Regions from separate parts of the Lentzea flaviverrucosa genome, predicted to be linked through region 3. Evidence: riboswitches for the same ligand, from Rfam matches in the RefSeq annotation. Region 3 holds a riboswitch; each other region holds the start of a gene.

What was found. A riboswitch is a leader RNA that binds a small molecule or an ion and turns the genes downstream of it on or off. The one in region 3 is predicted to bind cobalamin.
Region 1: it holds a riboswitch for cobalamin, as region 3 does, so the genes downstream of both, DFR72_RS28850 (prenyltransferase/squalene oxidase repeat-containing protein) here and cobN (cobaltochelatase subunit CobN) in region 3, are expected to answer to the same signal.
Region 2: it holds a riboswitch for cobalamin, as region 3 does, so the genes downstream of both, DFR72_RS06715 (FecCD family ABC transporter permease) here and cobN (cobaltochelatase subunit CobN) in region 3, are expected to answer to the same signal.

What each region holds. Positions count from the first base shown of each region.
Region 1 covers NZ_QQAU01000010.1:167,888-174,348, reverse strand. Annotated here, with positions in the region: gene DFR72_RS28855 (FAD-dependent monooxygenase) at 1-958, shown strand, start outside; adenosylcobalamin-variant (AdoCbl-variant) riboswitch at 1,053-1,124, shown strand; gene DFR72_RS28850 (prenyltransferase/squalene oxidase repeat-containing protein) at 1,159-2,370, shown strand; gene DFR72_RS28845 (hypothetical protein) at 2,370-2,783, shown strand; gene DFR72_RS46445 (hypothetical protein) at 2,780-3,550, shown strand; gene DFR72_RS28835 (CbiQ family ECF transporter T component) at 3,561-4,592, shown strand; gene DFR72_RS28830 (ABC transporter ATP-binding protein) at 4,589-6,145, shown strand; gene DFR72_RS28825 (ECF transporter S component) at 6,109-6,461, shown strand, end outside.
Region 2 covers NZ_QQAU01000002.1:130,393-136,853, reverse strand. Annotated here, with positions in the region: gene DFR72_RS06730 (S8 family serine peptidase) at 1-1,560, shown strand, start outside; gene DFR72_RS06725 (3-isopropylmalate dehydrogenase) at 1,843-2,880, shown strand; gene DFR72_RS06720 (YciI family protein) at 2,950-3,369, opposite strand; cobalamin riboswitch at 3,464-3,592, shown strand; gene DFR72_RS06715 (FecCD family ABC transporter permease) at 3,627-4,649, shown strand; gene DFR72_RS06710 (ABC transporter ATP-binding protein) at 4,649-5,389, shown strand; gene DFR72_RS06705 (ABC transporter substrate-binding protein) at 5,386-6,363, shown strand.
Region 3 covers NZ_QQAU01000019.1:166,789-173,249, reverse strand. Annotated here, with positions in the region: gene cobN (cobaltochelatase subunit CobN) at 1-3,248, opposite strand, end outside; cobalamin riboswitch at 3,284-3,418, opposite strand; gene DFR72_RS40975 (hypothetical protein) at 3,427-4,539, shown strand; gene DFR72_RS40970 (precorrin-8X methylmutase) at 4,536-5,156, shown strand; gene DFR72_RS40965 (precorrin-2 C(20)-methyltransferase) at 5,153-6,461, shown strand, end outside.

The sequences.
Region 1 (6,461 bases), on a different contig from region 3:
CGTGCGCGGCCCGGCGCTGGAGGTCGTCGAGCGCATGGGCCTCGGGGAGAGGCTGCGGTCGTTGAGCACCGGCATGCGCGGCATGAACGTGGTCGACGCCGACGGCAACGAGCTGTTCCGCTCCACCACGCACACCTTGAGCGGCGGCGACCTGGCGAGCGCCGACGTCGAACTGCTGCGCGACGACCTCGCCCAGATGCTGTTCGACGCGGCGGACGGCGTCGAGTACCTTTTCGACGACACCATCACCTCGATCGACGGCACCCGCGTCACGTTCGAGAAGGCCGCCCCGCGCGACTTCGACGTCGTCGTCGGGGCGGACGGCCTGCACTCCCACGTCCGCAAGCTCGTGTTCGGGCCTGAGTCGCGGTTCATCAGCCACCTCGGCATGAACCTCGCCGTCTTCACCGCGCCGAACTTCCTCGGTCTCGACCACTGGCAGACGTTCCAGCAGGGCGGGGTCGTCGGCGGCGGGATCATGAGCGCCCGGTTGAACGCGGAATGCCGTGTGTACATGGGTTTCCACGGCGAGGTGTCGTTCGACCACCGCGACGTCGACGCCCAGCGCCGGCTGCTCGCCGAGAAGTTCGACGGCGCGGGCTGGGTGTGGCCGACCGCCCTGAAGCACATGTGGGAGGCGCCGGACTTCCACTTCGACTCGATGAGCCAGATCCGGATGGACTCGTGGTCGCGCGGCACCGTCGTGCTGCTCGGCGACGCCGGGTACTGCGGGTCGCCGATGTCCGGGCAGGGCACCAGCATGGCGCTGGTCGGCGCGTACGTGCTGGCCGGTGAGCTCGCGAAGGACCCGTCGGCCGCCTTCCAGCGCTACGAGGAGCTCCTGCGGCCGTACGTGACCGCGAACCAGGACATGGCGCTGCGGAACGTGGAGACCGGCGGGGCGCCGGGTGACGACTTCGCCGAGATCGTGAACAGCCTCAGCCTCCCCGGCTACTGACCGGCCGGCGGAGGTGATGATCAATGGCTCAGCTCACAGCCATTTGACTCGAATTGATCCCTCCCGCACGATCCATGGTTGACAACAGCATCCGCACGCCGCGGGGGAAGCCGGTGGAACTCCGGCACTGACCCGCAACGGTGATAGTCCGACTGCCCGTGGCGTGCGGTAGCTCCACCGACCCGTCGAGGACAGCGGGCATGGGAGGCGCAGTGATCAGGAGATCCGCGTTGGTCGCCTTGGTGGCGACCGCGCTGGTGGCGACACCCCAGGCACAGGCGGCGGAACCTTCGCCGGGAACGTGGCTGGTCAGCCAGTTCAGCGAGGGCGATCGGCTGCTCCGCTTCCCCGCAGACCCCAGCTCCGGTGATCCCGGGCTGACGGCGGACGGCGTCTACGCGCTGGCCGCGGCCGGTGTGGGCAGGTCGACCGCGGTGAAGGCCTCCGCGTGGCTGGCCGAGCCGGCGCAGCTGCAGACGTTCGCCGGGGACGGCGAGGCCGAGTCGTACGTCGGCGGCCTCACGAAGCTCGCGCTGGTCGCGCAGGCGCTGGGGCAGGATCCCACGGCCTACGGCGGTGCCGACCTGCTCGGACGGCTCGTGGCGTTGCAGGACGACACCGGCCGGTACCGCGACAGGACGGATCCGGCGTACGAGCAGACCAACGCCTTCACCCAGGCGCTCGCGATCATCGTGCTGCACCGGGCGGGCAAAGACGTGTCCGCCGCGGTGGAGTTCCAGGCGTCCACGGCCTGTCCCGACGGCGGGTTCCCGATCGCGTTCGGCCTGCCGGCGTGCAAGTCCGATGTGGACGGAACCGCGATGGTGCTGCAGGCACTGCTCGCGGCCGGCGAGAAGGACAAGTCCGCCGCGGCCGTCGAGTGGCTGGTGAAGCAGCAGCAGGCGGACGGCGGGTTCCAGGCCATGGAGCCGCCGACGAACGCCAACACCACCGGCCTCGCGGTCGGCGCACTGCTCGCCGGTGGCCGCAAGGCCGCCGCGGACAAGGCCGTGGCATACCTGAAGACGTTGCAGATCGGCTGCACCGGACCTGCCGACCAGCGCGGCGCGATCGCTTTCGACAGCACGGGTTTTGACGCTGGAACGGTCGTGCGCGCGACCACGCAGGGCATGCTCGGGCTCGCCCGCGTGAGCCTCGCCGAGGTGTCCGCGTCGTCTGCGACCCCCGGTGTGCCGCCGATCGACTGCACCACGACCACCACAACACCACCTCCGGCCACCACCACGCCGGTGGCACCCGCTCCCGGCGGTCCCGCCGAAGCACCGGCCGATCCGCCGCTCGCCGTCACCGGACCCGACCAGGCCGTGCCGCTGACCCTGTTCGGTTCTTTCGCGGTGCTGGCCGGCGCCGTCCTCCTGCTCGTCTCCCGTCGTCGGAAGGGTGGTGCGTGATGCGCCGCATGCTCGCCGTTCTCGCGCTGGTCGCGAGTTCGTTCGTGGTCACGTCTGCCGCCTCCGCCGCGTCCTGCGCCAACGTCAAGGTCGTGGTGGACTTCACCTCGTTCGGCGGCGGCGTCCAGACGGCCTGCACCACGGTCGACCCGAGTTCGGGCATCGTGGCTTTGCAGAACGTGAAGTTCGTGGTCGGGTACGTGCCTCGCCAGCCCGGTTTCGTGTGCACGATCAACGCGCTGCCGAACCCGTGCAACGGCGCCCCGACCACCGCGTACTGGTCGTACTGGCACGGCACGCCCGGCGGCACCTGGACCTACAGCAGCTCGGGCGCCGGCAGCTACAACCCGGCTCCCGGCACCGTCGAGGGCTGGTCCTTCGGCGCGGGCACCGCACCGAGCACCACCCCGTGAAGAGGCTCTTCCTCGCGCTGGCACTGGTAGCCGCGTTCGTACCGGTGCCGGCGTTCGCGGCCGGTTGTGACGGCGTGACCGTCGTCGTGGACTACCGCGGCCTCGGCGGCGGCGTGCAGCAGGGCTGCGCGCCGGGCACCCCGGCCTCCGGTGTCGCGGCACTGACCGCGGCCGGTTTCGGCTACACCTACGCGTCGCGGCAGGCCGGTTTCGTCTGCCGCATCGGCGGAAGGCCGGGCACGGACGCCGACAAGTGCGTCAACGCCTCGCCCGCCACCGCGTACTGGTCGTACTGGCACGCACCGGCGGGTGGCTCCTGGTCGTACAGCAACCAGGGCGCCGCGACCTACGTGCCGGCCCGTGGAACCGTGGAGGGGTGGGCGTTCGGCGCCGGTGAGCAGCCCGGCATCGCACCGCCCGCCGCCCCGGCCCCGCCCGCACCGCGGCAACCGGCACCTCCGCAGCCACCGGCCGGGCAACCTCCTGCGCAGCGACCGCCGGCCGTGACCACGACGGCGACGACCACCGCGCCGCCGGCCTCTTCTTCCGCTGCCACACCGTCTTCCCCGGAGTCGGCACCACCGTCGTCGACGACGGCGTCATCGGTGGAGACTTCGGTTCCCGCGGTGGCGGAGAAGGCGCAGCAGGTGGAGGAGAAGTCCGGCCCGAGCTGGTTGTGGACCCTGCTGGGAGTGCTGGTGATCGCGGCACTCGTGGTGGCGGGGTTGCTCGTCGCACGGCGTCGCCGCGCCGCGGAAGACGCGTAGGGCCGGTGGGGTGAAGCTGCACTCCGGTGCGTGGTGGCTGTGGGCCCTCGGGCTCGCCACCGCGGCCAGCCGCACGACCAACCCGTTGCTGCTGGGCCTGGTCCTGGCCGTGGCGGGCGTGGTCGTCGTGACCTGCCGTGCGAACACGCCGTGGGCCGGCACCTACGGCGTGTTCCTCAAGTTCGGTCTGCTGATCATCGGCCTGCGCGTCCTTCTGCACGCGTTCCTGGGCGGCGTCACCGGTCCGACCGTGCTGTTCACGCTGCCGCAGGTCCCGCTGCCGGACTGGGCCCAGGGCATCCGCGTCGGCGGCCCGGTCAGCGCGGAGGGCCTGGTTTTCGCGCTGTACCAGGGATTGCTCCTCGCGACGATCCTCAGCTGCGTCGGCGCCGCCAACGCCCTCGCGAACCCCAGGAGGTTGCTGCGGTCGTTGCCGGCCGCGTTGTACGAGGTGAGCGTCGCCGTCGTGGTGGCGCTGACCGTGGCGCCGCAGCTGGTCGCGTCCGCACGGTCGGTGCGCAGGGCGCGGCAGCTCAGGGGTGACACGGCCAGGGGAGCGCGGGCGATCCGCACGATGCTGGTGCCGGTGCTGGAGGACGCGCTCGACCGGTCGCTGGTGCTGGCCGCCTCTATGGACTCGCGCGGCTACGGGCGCACGGCCGGTATCTCGCGCAAGGACCGGGTGCTCACCGGGACGTTGGTGCTGGCAGGGCTGTTCGGGCTCTGCATCGGCACGTACGGGTTGCTGGCGGGTGCCTGCACGGGCTGGCCGTTGCTCGCACTAGGTGGCGTGCTGGCGATCGCGGGCCTGCGGGTCGGCGCGCGCCGGGTGCCGCGCACGCGGTACCGGCCGGACCGGTGGTCGCCCACCGCGATCGGGGTGGCGGCGAGCGGGATGGCGGGGGCGGTCGTGCTGGTGTTCTCGGCCGATCCGGCGCTGTCACCGTCGACGGTTCCCCTGCAGGTGCCGGAACTGCCGCTGGTTCCCGCGCTGGGAGTGCTCCTGGCGCTGGCGCCCGTGGTGATCGCGAGGGAGACATGATCAGGTTCGAGGACGTCACGATCACCTACACCGGGCAGCCGGTGCTCGCGGACATCTGCGTGGAGATCCCCGAAGGCGAGCTGTGCCTCGTCGTCGGCCGCACCGGTTCCGGCAAGTCGACCTTTCTGCGCGCGATCAACGGCCTCGTCCCGCACTTCAGCGGCGGCACGCTCGCCGGACGCGTCCTGGTCGACGGCCGCGACACCGCCACGCACCCGCCGCGCGAACTGGCGGACGTGGTCGGGTTCGTCGGCCAGGACCCGGTGGCGGGCTTCGTCGCGGACAACGTCGAGGACGAGCTCGCCTATTCGATGGAGTCACTGGGTCTCACGAACGACGTCATGCGCAAGCGCGTCGAGGAGACCCTCGACCTGCTGGGCCTCGCCGCCCTCCGCGACCGTCCACTCGCGACACTGAGCGGCGGTCAGCAGCAACGGGTCGCGATCGGCGCCGCGCTCACCGCGCACCCGCGGGTCCTCGTCCTCGACGAACCCACCTCGGCGCTCGACCCCGGCGCCGCCGAGGACGTTCTCGCTGCCGTGCAAAGACTTGTGCACGACCTCGGCATGACCGTCGTGATCGCCGAACACCGCCTCGAACGCGTGGCGCAGTACGCGGACCGCGCGCTCCTGCTGCCGCAGGGCAAGATCGGGGACGTCGGCGAGATCCTCGCGGCGGCTCCGGTCGCGCCACCGGTCGTCCGGCTCGCACAGTTCGCCGGCTGGGAGCCGGTGCCGGTCTCGGTCCGCGACGCGCGCCGCCGTGCCGCACCCCTGCGCGCCCGGCTCCCCGAGCCCGAGGTCGAAACCGTGGCGAAGACCAGCCCGGTCCTCGAAGCACGCGAAGTCGTTGTCCGGTACGGAGATGTCCAGGCCGTGCGCGGCGTGACGCTCGACGTCGGCAAGGGTGAACGCGTCGCGCTCATGGGGCGCAACGGTTCCGGCAAGTCGTCGCTGCTCTGGGCGGTGCAGGGCAGCGGCAAACGCACGTCCGGCACCGTGGCCGTCGCGGGCGCCGACCCGAAAACGCTGAAGCCCGCCGAACGACGGCAGGCCGTGGCGCTGGTGCCGCAGCAGCCGTCCGACCTGCTCTACCTCGAAACGGTCGCGCAGGAGTGCGCCCAGGCCGACTCCGAGACCGGGCAACCCGCCGGAACGTGCCGGGAACTGCTGCAGGGCCTGGCCTCCGTGCCGCCGGACGCCCACCCGCGCGACCTGTCCGAAGGCCAGCGGCTCGCGCTGGTGCTCGCGGTGGTGCTGACCGGAGCCCCGGACGTCCTGCTGCTCGACGAACCGACGCGCGGCCTCGACTACCCGGCCAAGGAGGCGCTCGCCCAGGTCCTCAAGAACCTGCCGGGCACCACCGTCCTGGCCACGCACGACGTCGAGTTCGTCGCCGAGTACGCCACCCGCGTGGTCGTGATGGCCGAGGGCGAGGTCGTCGCGGACGGCCCGGCGCGCGAGGTCGTGACGTCGTCGCCGATCTTCGCCCCGCAGGTCAGCAAGGTCCTCGGGCCGTGGCTGACGGTCGCGGACGTCGAGGCCGCCCTGTGATCGCGATCGGCAGGCGCTCGGTGGTCGCACTGGCGGTGTCCGGGGTGATCGGGCTGGCCGCGTTCACCTGGCCGCTCGTCGTGGCGCCGGCCAGCGACATCGCGCACGGCGGTGACGCGCCCTGGACGTTCGCGCTGCTGCTGCCGCTGGTGCTCGCGGTCGTGCTCGCCGAACTGAGCGACAAGGGCATGGACTCCAAGGCGATCGCGATGCTGGGCGTGCTGTCCGCGCTCGGCGCCGCGATCCGGCCGCTCGGACCGGGCACCGCCGGCATCGAGACGGTCTTCTTCCTGATGGTGCTCGGCGGCCGGGTGTT
Region 2 (6,461 bases), on a different contig from region 3:
GGTGACACGATCTCGTCGACCGCTGTCGGTTCCGGCGACGACCGCATGGTCATCTCCGGCACGTCGATGGCGTCCCCGCACGTCGCCGGCATCGCAGCCCTGGTCCGCCAGGCGCACCCGGACTGGACGCTCGAGGAGGTCAAGGCCTCGATCATGAACACCGCCGGTGCGGACGTGAAGGAGAACGGCAAGACCTTCGCCCCCAACCGGGTCGGCACCGGCCGCGTGGACGGCAAGTCCGCGATCGACAACCAGGTCCTCGCCTACGTCGAGGAGGACAACGGCTACGTCAGCGCGAACTTCGGCGTCGTCGAGGTCTCCAAGCCGGTCTCGAAGTCCAAGACCATCAAGCTCGTCAACAAGTCGACGAAGCCGGTCGAGTACCAGGTCGGCTACACCGCGGCCACGACGATCCCCGGCGTGAGCTACGTGCTCTCGCAGGACAAGGTGAAGCTGAGCCCGCGCGGCGTCGCGAAGGTCAAGGTCACCCTGAAGATCACCGACCCGAAGGCGCTGCGCAAGACGGTCGACTCGACGGTCGAGGCCAACCAGCTCGACACGCCGCGCCAGTTCCTCGCGGACGCCTCCGGCCGCGTGACCTTCACGCCGGTCTCCGGCGCCACGGTGCCGCTGCGCCTGTCGGTCTACTCGGCGCCGAAGCCGGTCGCGGACATCAAGACCCAGTCCAGCCTCAAGTTCCGCGGCAACGACAAGCAGGCCGTGCTGAACGTGTCCGGCAAGGGCATCGACCAGGGCACCGGCTCGCAGGCCTACCGCTCGCTGATCAGCGTCCTCGAGCTGCAGGCCCAGTCGCCGAAGCTGCGTGACTGCAAGCGCAACGTCACCGAGAACTGCGCGCTCAACGAGACCGCCAAGGGCGGCGACCTCCGCTACGTCGGCGCGGCCTCCACGGCCCCGCTGGCCAAGGCGCAAGGCAAGCCCGAGGAGGCGCTGCTCGCGTTCGGTGTCGCGACCTGGGGCAACTGGTACAACCTGGGCAAGAACACCGTCCCGTTCGTCGACATCGACACCAACGGTGACGGCACGGCGGACTTCGAGGTGTTCGCGACCCGCCTGACCGACACCGACCTGCTGGTCGCGTCCACCGTGGACCTGAAGACGGGCGAGACCGTCGACATCCAGGGCGTGAACGGCCTGTTCGGTGACGTCGACGCGAACGTCCAGGACACCAACGTCGTCGTCCTGCCGGTGCTGCTGAGCGCCCTGGGCATCGACGCGTCGAAGGACACGGCCCGCATCTCGTACGTCGTGGGCACCGGCGGCTACTACCCGGCGCCGGGCAACGCGAACAAGCTGATCGACGTGATCGACCGCAACCTGTCCTTCGACCCGCTCAAGCCGGGTCTGTGGGCGCAGGGCGGCGGCGACGCGGCGCTCTCGTACCTCGCGAAGCCGGGCACCGCGCTCGTCGTCAACAAGAACGAGGCCTCGCTGAAGGCCGACAAGTCCGACGGCCTGCTGGTGCTCAACCACCACAACGCCAACGGCGACCGCGCGTCGGTCGTCCTGGTGAAGTCGGGCGGACGCGGCGCCTACTAGCGCCAGATCGGATGTTTCACGGGAGGCCCGGTTCTTCGTTTGGAACCGGGCCTCCCGGCTCGTCACGGCCCGGAACTGCCTGCCGTCACCCCTTGACGCGACCCCGTTCCTGCGGTCGAGTGACACTCGAAAGTTGGATATGGGCCGTGTGGGTGTCCCGCAGTACGGGAGATAACACCCCGATGGGGTGTCCGGCATGCGGCGAGCACCCGCGATGCCGGTAGCCTTTCGCGAAGGAAAGTAGTCCCACCAATTGGGGACTGACACCTGGGAGGTGTGTGGATGCGGCTCGCAGTGATCCCAGGAGACGGGATCGGGCCCGAGGTCATCGCTGAGGCCCTGAAGGTCCTCAACGAGGTCGTTCCGGCGGCCGAGATCACTCGCTACGACCTCGGCGCGGCGCGCTGGCACGCCACGGGAGAGTTGTTGCCCGAGTCGGTGCTGGGAGAGCTTCGCCAGCACGACGCGATCCTGCTCGGCGCGGTCGGCGACCCGTCGGTGCCGAGCGGAATTCTGGAGCGGGGCCTGCTTCTGAGGCTGCGCTTCGAACTCGACCACCACGTGAACCTCCGCCCGGCTCGTCTCTACCCCGGTGTCCGCAGCCCGCTCGCGGACCCGCCGGAGATCGACATGGTGGTGGTGCGCGAGGGCACCGAGGGCCCGTACGCGGGCAACGGCGGCCTGCTCCGCAAGGACACGCCGCACGAGATCGCCACCGAGGTCTCGCTGAACACCTCGTTCGGCGTCGAGCGCGTGGTCCGGGACGCCTTCGCGCGTGCGTCGAACCGTCCGCGCCGGCACCTGACCTTGGTGCACAAGACGAACGTCCTCACGCACGCCGGCTCGTTGTGGTCGCGCGTCGTCGAGGAGGTGTCGCTGCAGCACCCGGACGTCACCGTGGCTTACCAGCACGTGGACGCGGCGACCATTCACATGGTCACCGACCCGGCCCGCTACGACGTGATCGTCACCGACAACCTGTTCGGCGACATTCTGACCGACCTCGCCGCCGCCGTCACGGGTGGCATCGGCCTGGCCGCGTCGGGGAACATGGACGCGACTCGTCGCAACCCGTCGATGTTCGAGCCGGTCCACGGTTCGGCACCGGACATCGCGGGCCAGGGCATCGCCGACCCGACGGCCGCCGTGCTGTCGGTCGCGCTGCTGCTCGACCACCTCGGCGAGCGCGAGTCGGCACGCAGGATCGAGGCCTCCGTGGCGTTCGATCTCGCCACGCGTGACCACCAGTCGCCGGGGCAGACCTACGCGATCGGTGACAGGCTCGCGGCTCTCGTGTCGTCGAACGTGCGCACGGGCTGAGTTCTGCCAGACGTTGTGAAGCCCCGGCCGGAATCCTCCGGCCGGGGCTTCGGCGTTTCCGCGCGCTGCTCAGAGCTGGCCGTTGGCCTCACGCCACGCGCGCTCCTTCTGGATCCACTCGTTGTCCTGCGGGAACTCGTCGATGGACGGCACCCGGCGGATCTCGGTCTTGAACCCGGGGCCCGTCATCGGCATGCGCTTGGCCCACTCGACCGCCTCCTCCTTCGAGGAGACGTTGAGCAGGTAGAAGCCGTTGAACAGCTCCTTGGTCTCGCCGTACGGGCCGTCCGTGACGACCGGGGGTTCGACGGAGTAGTCGACGACGATGCCCTCGGACGCCTCGGAAAGACCCTCCGCGGCCAGCAGCACGCCGGCGCGGATCAGCTCCTCGTTGAACGCGCCGACCGTCTCCAGCATCTTGTCGAAGTCGAACTCGCCCATGTTCGCGAAGGCCTCGTCGGTGGCGCGCATGATCAGCATGTACTTCACGGTGTGTCTCCCTGCTCGCTGTCTTCCTCGGTGACGCCCACAGGTCGAACGGGCGCGGGCTGGATCGACATCACACCCCCAGAATTTCCGAACTTCCTGTTTCCGCAGGTAGGGTCGCCTCAGTCGTGCGTGGGGGAAGTCCGGTCGAAGTCCGGCGCTGACCCGCAACGGTAGGCCTCCTCGTGAGGACGAGCCCGAACACCCGCACACGGCCGGCCTGTGTTTCCGATTCCGCCGTGGACTGCGGGAAGGACCAAGTGATCTCCAAGATCGGCGCGCTCATCGGCGTGCTCGTCGTCAGCATCGTGGCGGGCGTCGCGCTCGGCCCCGTCTCCGTTCCGTTCGGCGTCACCGCCGACCTGCTCTGGGAGGCGTTCACCGGCGGTACGATCCCCGCCGGCCTCGCCGGGCAGTACCACATCGTCTGGGACATCCGGCTTCCCCGCGTCCTGCTGGCCGCCGTCGTGGGCGCGGGCCTGAGCACCGTCGGCGTGGCGATCCAGGCCATGGTCCGCAACGCGCTCGCCGACCCCTACGTGCTCGGCATCTCGTCGGGCGCGAGCGTGGGCGCGACGGCCGTGGCGACGCTCGGGGTGCTCTCCGGCCTCGGCGTCTACGCGCTGTCCGTGGGGGCGTTCCTGACCGGCCTCGGCGCCACCGCACTGGTCTACATCACCGCGCGCACGAGCCGAGGGCTCACACCGTTGCGACTGGTGCTGACCGGAACCGCGCTGGCGTACGGGTTCTCCGCCGTGGCGATGCTGCTGGTGTTCCAGGCGCCGCGAGGTGAGGCGGCGCGGGCCGCCATGTTCTGGTTGCTCGGCAGCCTCGGCGGTGCGAACTGGCAGTCGCTGCCCGTCGCCGCCGTGGTGACCGCGGCGGGCATCGTCTACCTGGCGACCAAGGCGCGGCAGCTCAACGCGATGGCGATGGGCGACGAGACCGCGACCACGCTCGGCGTGGCCGTGAACCGGTTCCGCACGCACCTGTTCATCGTCACCGCGGCCATGACCGGCGTGCTGGTGGCGGTCAGCGGGGCCGTCGGGTTCGTCGGGCTGATGCTGCCGCACCTGACGCGCATGGTCGTGGGCGCCGACCACCGCAAGGTGCTCGCCCTCGCGCCGCTGGCCGGAGCCTCGTTCCTGGTGTGGGTCGACGTGGCCGCGCGGATGCTCGCGGCGCCGGAGGAACTGCCGCTCGGCGTCATCACCGCCGCGCTCGGCGTGCCGTGCTTCATCTTCCTGATGCGCCGCAGGTCGTACGTCTTCGGAGGCAGCTGATGCGGGTCGAGCTCACCGGCGTCACCGTCCGGAACATCGTCTCCGACATCACGTTGCACGCCTCGGCCGAGGTCGTCGGCATCGTCGGCCCGAACGGCAGCGGCAAGTCCACGACGTTGCGCTGCGTGTACCGGGCGCTGAAGCCGGACGCGGGCACCGTCGTGCTCGGTGGCGAGAACGTCCACAAGCGACACTTCGTCGCCCGCCACCTCGCCGCCCTGACCCAGGAGTCGCAGGTCGAGTTCGACTTCACGGTCGCCGAGGTCGTGGAGATGGGCAGGCTGCCGCACGACCGTGATCCCGCCCGTGACGCGCGGGTGGTGTCCGACGCGCTGGCCACGGTGGACGTGTCGCACCTCGCCTCCCGCAGCTTCCTCAGCCTCTCCGGCGGCGAACGCCAGCGCGTGCTCATCGCGCGCGCGATCGCCCAGGAACCACGCGTGCTCGTGCTCGACGAGCCGACGAACCACCTCGACATCCGCCACCAGCTCGACGTCCTCGGGCTCGCGCGCGGACTGGGCATCACCGTGCTCACCGTCCTGCACGACCTGAACCTCGCCGCGTCCTACTGCGACCGCCTGTACGTCCTCGACGAGGGCCGCGTGGTCGCGTCCGGCACACCGGCCGAAGTCCTGGTCCCCGAACTGATCGCCAAGGTCTTCCACGTCACCGCGCACGTGGTCGCTCACCCCACAACGGGAGTGCCCCAGCTCCTGTTCGACCAGGAGGTCACCCCTTGAGAACCGTTGTCCTGGCCGCTGTGCTGCTGGTTTCCGGCTGCGGCGCCACGGTCGCCCAGGAACCCTCCACGTCCGACCCCGTGACGATCACGAACTGCGGCCGGCAGGTCACGTTCGACAAGATCCCGTCCAAAGTGGTCACCAACGACACCGGCATCACCGAGCTGATGTTCGCGCTGGGCCTGAAGGACCGGATGGCGGGCTACGTCGTCTCCGGCGTCGACACCGTCGACGTGCGCACCTCGCCCTGGAAGGCCGACTTCGAGAGCGTGAAGCACCTGTCCGATCTCGTGTCCAAGGAGGTCGTGCAGGGCGCGAACGCGGACCTCGTCTTCGCCGGCTGGAACTACGGGTTCAGCGAGAGCACCGGCTTCACCCCGGACGCGTTGAAGGCCCTGGGGATCGGGACCTACCAGCTGACCGAGGCCTGCCGCAACGGTGTCGGGAAGCAGCGGGGGATCATGCCCGCGCTCGACGCGCTGTACACGGACCTGCGCAACCTCGGGAAGATCTTCCGGGTCGAGGCCAAGGCCGAGGAACTGGTGAGGACCTACCAGGAGCAGATCGCCAACGCCGGACGGCTGATGGCCGGGAAGCCGCGGCCGAAGGTGTTCCTCTACGACAGCGGGCAGGACCAGCCGTTCACGTCCGGGAAGAACGCGGCGCCGCAGGACATCATCGCCAAGGCCGGCGGGGACAACATCTTCGGGGACCTGAACGACAGCTGGACGACGGTCAACTGGGAGACCGTGGTGCAGCGTGATCCCGAGGTCGTGCTCATCGTGGATTATGCGGACGGGGAGGCGAACACTCCCCAGCAGAAGCAGGCGTTCCTGGAGGGATTCGCGCCGTTGGCCAACTCACCTGCTGTGAAGGGGAAGCGGTTCTTCTCGTTGCCCTATGCGGCGTTGGTGGAGTCGCCTCGCAACGCGGCTTCGATCGAGGCGTTCGCGAAGTTCCTGGCCGGGAGCTGAGTCGCGGGCCGGGTTGCGGGTAGGCGGTCACGTTCCAGCGGAGGGCGCCTGCCGTGCGGCCCGTCGCCTTGCGAGGGTGGTCCTGCGGGTCGTGACGG
Region 3 (6,461 bases):
CGCGGGTTCACCACGCGGGCCCGGAAGATCCGTGAAGTTTCCTCGGTCAGCGTGCGCGTGCGGACGGCCTCGGGGCGCGTGCTGTCACCGACGTACGCGGCGGGTGCCTTGCCCGTCAACGCCTTCACCATCGTGACCATGCCGCCGTGGTACTGGAAGTAGTCGTCCGAGTCGGCGATGTCGTGCTCGCGGGTGTCGATGTTCTTGGCCGCCACCGCGATCCGCCGGTACGCCGACTCCATGTCCGCCCGCGCCGCCACACCGTCGACCCCGCGGCCGTACGCGTAGCCGCCCCACACCGCGTAGACCTCGGCGATGTCGGACGAGTCGCGCCAGTTGCGGCTGTCGATCAACGGCAGCACGCCCGCGCCGTACGCACCCGGCTTGGAACCGAAGACGCGCAACGTGGCCCGGCGCTGGTCGCCGTGCTCCTCCAGGTCCTTGAGCATGTGCGCCCGCACGAAGTTGTGCTCCGCGGGCTCGTCCAGCGCGGCCACCAGCTGCACGGCATCGTCCAACATGGACACGACGTGCGGGAAGGCGTCGCGGAAGAAGCCGGAGATCCGGACCGTGACGTCGATGCGCGGCCGGTCCAGCTCCTGCAACGGGATCACTTCGAGACCGGTGACGCGGCGCGACTGGTCGTCCCACACCGGCCGGACGCCGAGCAGCGAGAACACCTCGGCGATGTCGTCGCCGGCGGTGCGCATCGCGGACGTGCCCCAGACCGACAGGCCCACCGACGGCGGCCACTCACCGTCGTTCTCGGTGCGGTAGCGCTCCAGCAGCGAGTCGGCCATCGCCTGGCCGGTCTCCCACGCCAGGCGCGACGGGATGGCCTTCGGGTCGACCGAGTAGAAGTTGCGGCCGGTCGGCAGCACGTTCACCAGGCCGCGCAACGGAGAACCGGACGGGCCGGCCGGGATGTAGCCGCCGTCCAGCGCGTGCAGGACGTTCGTCATCTCGTCCGTGGTGCGCGCGAGCCGGGGCACGACCTCGTCCGCCGCGAACTCCAGGATCCTCCGCACGTCCTCGGACTCGTGCAGACCCGCTGCGGCGGAACGGTCCCAGCCCGCGTCCTCCATCGCCTGGACGAGCACGCGAGCCTGCTCCTCCACCACGTCGACGTCTTCACGGCCCGTGGTCGTGAGCCCGAGGGCCTCGCGCAGGCCGGGCAGCGCGGCGACCTGACCGCCCCACATCTGCCGCGCCTGCAACATCGCCAGCACGAGGTTGACGCGGACGGAGCCCGTGGGAGCCTCACCGAGGATGTGCAGGCCGTCGCGGATCTGGACGTCCTTGACCTCGCACAGCCAGCCGTCGACGTGCAGGATGAACTCGTCGAACTCCGCGTCGTGGGGCCGGTCGTCGAGTCCCAGGTCGTGGTCGAGCTTCGCGGCCTTGATCAGCGTCCAGATCTGCGCGCGGATCGCCGGCACCTTGGCCGGGTCCATCGCGGAGATGTTCCCGTACTCGTCGAGCAGCTGCTCCAGGCGCGCGATGTCGCCGTAGCTGTCGGCGCGGGCCATCGGCGGCACGAGGTGGTCGACCAGCGTGGCGTGCGCACGCCGCTTCGCCTGCGTGCCCTCGCCGGGGTCGTTGACGAGGAACGGGTAGATCAGCGGCAGGTCGCCGAGCGCCGCGTCCGTGCCGCAGGACGCCGACATGCCGACCGTCTTGCCCGGCAACCACTCCAGGTTGCCGTGCTTGCCGACGTGCACGACGGCGTCGGCGCCGAAGTTCGACTCGATCCACCGGTACGCCGCGAGGTAGTGGTGCGACGGCGGCAGATCGGGGTCGTGGTAGATCGCGATCGGGTTCTCGCCGAACCCGCGCGGCGGCTGGACGATCACCGCGACGTTGCCGGACCGCAGCGCGGCCAGCACGATCTCGCCGTCCTTCGACTTCGAGAAGTCGACGAACAACGAGCCCGGCGCCTCACCCCAGTGCTCGCGCATCGACTCGCGGAACTCGTCGGGCAGCGTCTCGTGGAACTCGCGGTAGTCGGCCGCCGCGATGCGGATCGGGTTGCTCTCGAACTGCTCCTGCGTCAGCCAGTCGGCGTCCTGGCCACCGGCGGCGATCAGCGCGTGGATCAGCTTGTCGCCGTCGAGCTCCTGGACGCCCGGCAGCTCGTCGCCGATGTCGTAACCGTGCTCCTGCATGGCCTTCAGCAGCCGGACGGTCGACGCGGGCGTGTCGAGCCCGACCGCGTTGCCGATGCGGGAGTGCTTCGTCGGGTACGCCGACAGCATCACGACGACCTTGCGTTCCGCGACCGGGATGTGGCGCAGACGGCCGTGCCGGACCGCGATGCCCGCGACGCGCAGCGCCCGTTCCGGGTCGGCGACGTAGACCGTGAGGCCGTCGGCGTCGATCTCCTTGAAGGAGAACGGAACCGTGATGATCCGGCCGTCGAACTCGGGGATCGCGACCTGGGTCGCGGTGTCCAAAGGAGACAGTCCGTCGTCGTTGGAGTCCCAGGACTCGCGGCTCGACGTGAGGCACAGGCCCTGCAGGATCGGCACGTCGAGCGCGGCCAGCGCGCCGACGTCCCACGCTTCGTCGTCGCCACCGGCGGACGCCTTGGCGGGGTTCGTGCCACCGGCCGCGAGCACCGTCACGACCAGCGCGTCGGCCTCGCGCAGCGTGTCGAGCAGCTCGGGTTCGGCGGTGCGCAGCGAGGAGCAGTACACCGGCAGCGGCCTGCCGCCCTTGGCCTCGATCGCGTCGCACAGGGCGTGCACGAAGGCCGTGTTCCCGGCGACGTGGTGCGCGCGGTAGTAGAGCACCGCGACCGTCGGGCCCTCCTCCGGCCGGGTCTCCCGTTCCAGCACACCCCACGAGGGAGTGGCGGCGGGTGCCTCGAAGCCGTGGCCGGTCAGCAGCACGGTGTCGGACAGGAACTTGTGCAGCTCGGTGAGGTTCGCCGGGCCGCCGTGCGCGAGGTAGAGGTGCGCCTCCGCGCAGACGCCACCGGGCACCGTGGAGAGCTCCATCAGCGCCGCGTCGGGCTGCTGCTCACCGCCGAGCACCACCACGGGCAGGCCCCCGGCCAGCAGCCAGTCGAGGCCCTCCTCCCACATCCGGCGGCCGCCGAGGATGCGCACGAGGACGAGGTCGGCGCCGTCCACCAGTGCGGGCAGGTCGTCGACGGTGAGCCGGGCGGGGTTGCCGAGCCGGTAGTCGGCACCGCTCGCACGCGCCGACAGCAGGTCGGTGTCGGAAGTCGACAGCAGCAGGATCACGCAGGCTCCATCCCTCGTGGGGTCCTCGCCCCAAAGTGCGGGTGACTGGCGAAGCGGAGTTCCTGACTCCCAGCGGTGTTCGCTGGTCACAGTGGCGGGACCGCGCCGGATTCACACCGGCTTCCTCCTGCGCTTCGTCGTTCGGGCTCACCCTAACCGGCGGGTTACAGTCCGACCTATGCGTAGTCACCCGGACGCCTGCCCCGGCGCCGTCGAGCTGCACGCCGCGGCCGACGGCGGGCTGGCGCGCATCCGGGTGCCCGGCGGCACTCTTTCCGCTGCTCAGTGGGACGTGGTCCGGCTCGCCGCCGCCGAACTGGGCAACGGCTCGATCGAGCTGACCTCGCGCGCGAACCTCCAGATCAGAGGGCTCGCGGACGGCGTGGAGCTGGGTGAGCGGTTGCGTGCGGCGGGCCTGCTGCCCTCCTGGTCGCACGAGCGCATCCGCAACATCATCGCGGCGCCCCTGGACGACAACCAGGACCTGGTCGACGCGCTGGACACAGCCCTGTGCGCGGACCCCGAGCTGGCCTCGCTACCAGGGCGTTTCCTGGTCACGGTCGGCGCTTCGGTGAGCGGGCTGGGCGGCGACCTCGGCCTCGTCGGCGATGTGCTCCTGCTCTCCGGTACCGATACAGGAGTCCGCGTGTCCGACCCGGTGGACGCCGTGGTGACCGCCGCCCGCCTGTTCCAGTCGATGCGCGGACCCGCCTGGCGCCTGTCCGAAGTGGACGGCGGTGTGCGAAAGATCACCGCGCACTTCGGCGTCTCGTCCGGTGCCGCGTTCACCCCCGTTGTGACGCCTGTCGCACCTTCACCTTTGACGCCAGGTGTTCCGCTGGGCCGGTTGGACGCCTCCCAGCTCCCCGGCGTCGCGCTCCGCCTGACGCCGTGGCGCGGTCTGGTCGTGCCCGCCGGCACCGACGTCACCGGCCTGATCACCGACCCCGCCTCCCCCTGGCACGGCGTCAGCGCCTGCACCGGCCGTCCCGGCTGCGCGAAGTCGCTCTCCGACGTGCGGGCCGATGTGCGCGCTTGGGTCGATGGTCATGCTTGGGTCGATGCGCCCGCACAGGCCCATGCGCCCGCACGGAACGATTCGCCCGCACGGACCGATGCGCCGCACCACACACACGCGCCAGGCCGGGTACCCCCAATTTCAATTCTAGGGAGCAGGTCCGACAGGCCCGGCGCGGTGCACTGGTCGGGCTGTGCCCGCCGGTGCGGTCGTCCCGCCGGCGATGTGATCGAGTTCGTCGCGACCGGCGACGGCTACGAGGAGATCAGGTGACGCAGTACATCCGGGACGGCGCGGAGATCTACCGCCAGTCCTTCGCCACCATCCGCGCGGAGTCGGACCTCACCAGGTTCCCCGGCGACGTCGCGAAAGTCGTCGTCCGCATGATCCACGCGTGCGGCATGACCGACTTGCCGGACGACGTCGCGTTCTCCCCGAACGTCGTGCGCGACGCCCGCGCGGCGTTGCGTGCGGGCGCTCCGATCCTGTGCGACGCCAACATGGTCGCGTCCGGCGTGACCCGCCGCCGGTTGCCGAAGGACAACGAGGTCCTGTGCTACCTCCAGGATCCGCGCACTCCCGCGCGGGCGCAGGAGATCGGCAACACCCGCAGCGCCGCGGCTCTGGAGTTGCTCGCCGACCGGTTCGACGGCGCGGTGATCGCGATCGGCAACGCCCCCACGGCGTTGTTCCACCTCCTCGACCTGATCGCCGCCGGAGCACCGCGGCCCGCCGCCGTTCTCGGCATCCCGGTCGGGTTCATCGGGGCGGCGGAGTCCAAGGAAGCTTTGGCCGCAACGGATCTGGAGCTCCTGGTGGTGCGCGGCCGGCGCGGCGGCAGTGCCATGACGGCGGCGGCTATCAACGCGATTGCGAGCGAAGAGGAATGACGGGCAAGCTCTACGGCGTCGGCCTGGGTCCCGGCGACCCGGAACTCGTGACGGTCAAGGCCGCGCGACTCATCAGCGAAGCCGACGTGGTGGCGTTCCACAGCGCCCGGCACGGCAAGTCGGTCGCCAAGACCATCGCGGCGCCGTACTTCCGCGAAGGCCAAGTACTGGAACAGCTCGTCTACCCGGTCACGACCGAGGACACGGACGACTACCAGGGCGAGATCGACGCCTTCTACGAGGAGGCCGCCGCCAAGCTGGCCGCGCACCTCGACGCCGGACGCGACGTCGTCGTGCTGGCGGCGGGAGACCCGTTCTTCTACGGCTCCTACATGCACATGCACAAACGTCTCGCCGACCGCTACGAGTGGGAGGTCGTCCCGGGCGTGACGTCGGTGAGCGGCGCGTCGGCCGTCCTCGGCACGCCGCTGGTGGAACGCGACGAGGTGCTCACGATCCTGCCCGGCACGCTGCCGCCCGCCGAGCTCGCGGCCCGCCTCGCCGACACCGACTGCGCCGCGATCCTCAAGCTGGGCCGCACTTTCGGCAACGTCCGCGAGGCGCTGGAGACGGCCGGGCGGCTCGACGGCGCCTGGTACGTCGAGCGCGCCACGACCAGCCGGCAGAAGATGTCGCCGCTGGCCGACGTCGACCCCTCGACCGTCCCGTACTTCTCCATCGCCGTGCTCCCGAGCCAGTCCCGGCCCGCCAAGCCGAAGGGAGAGGTCGTCGTCGTCGGCCTCGGTCCCGGGGACCGTGCGTGGCTGACGCCGGAGGCCCGTCAGGAGCTCGAGGCCGCCGACGAGCTGGTCGGTTACAGCACCTACCTCAACCGGGTTCCCGAACGGCCCGGCCAGAAGCGGCACTCCTCGCACAACCAGGTGGAGTCCGAACGCGCGGCCTTCGCCTTGGACCTCGCTCGCAAGGGCTCACGGGTCGCGGTCGTGTCGTCGGGAGATCCGGGCGTGTTCGCGATGGCCACCGCCGTGCTGGAGGTCGCCGCGGAGACCCAGGACGTGCCGGTCCGCGTCATCCCCGGCGTCACGGCGGCGAACGCCGTCGCGGCCAAGGCAGGCGCGCCACTCGGCCACGACTACGCGGTGATCTCCCTGAGCGACAGGCTCAAGCCGTGGGACGTCATCGCCGAACGCCTCGAAGCCACCGCCAAGGCCGACCTGGTCATCGCGATCTACAACCCGGCGTCCAAGGCCCGCACGCACCAGGTGGCGGACATGCGCGACCTGCTGCTGAAGCACCGCGGCCAGGACACCCCGATCGTCGTCGGACGCGACGTCGGCGGCCCGG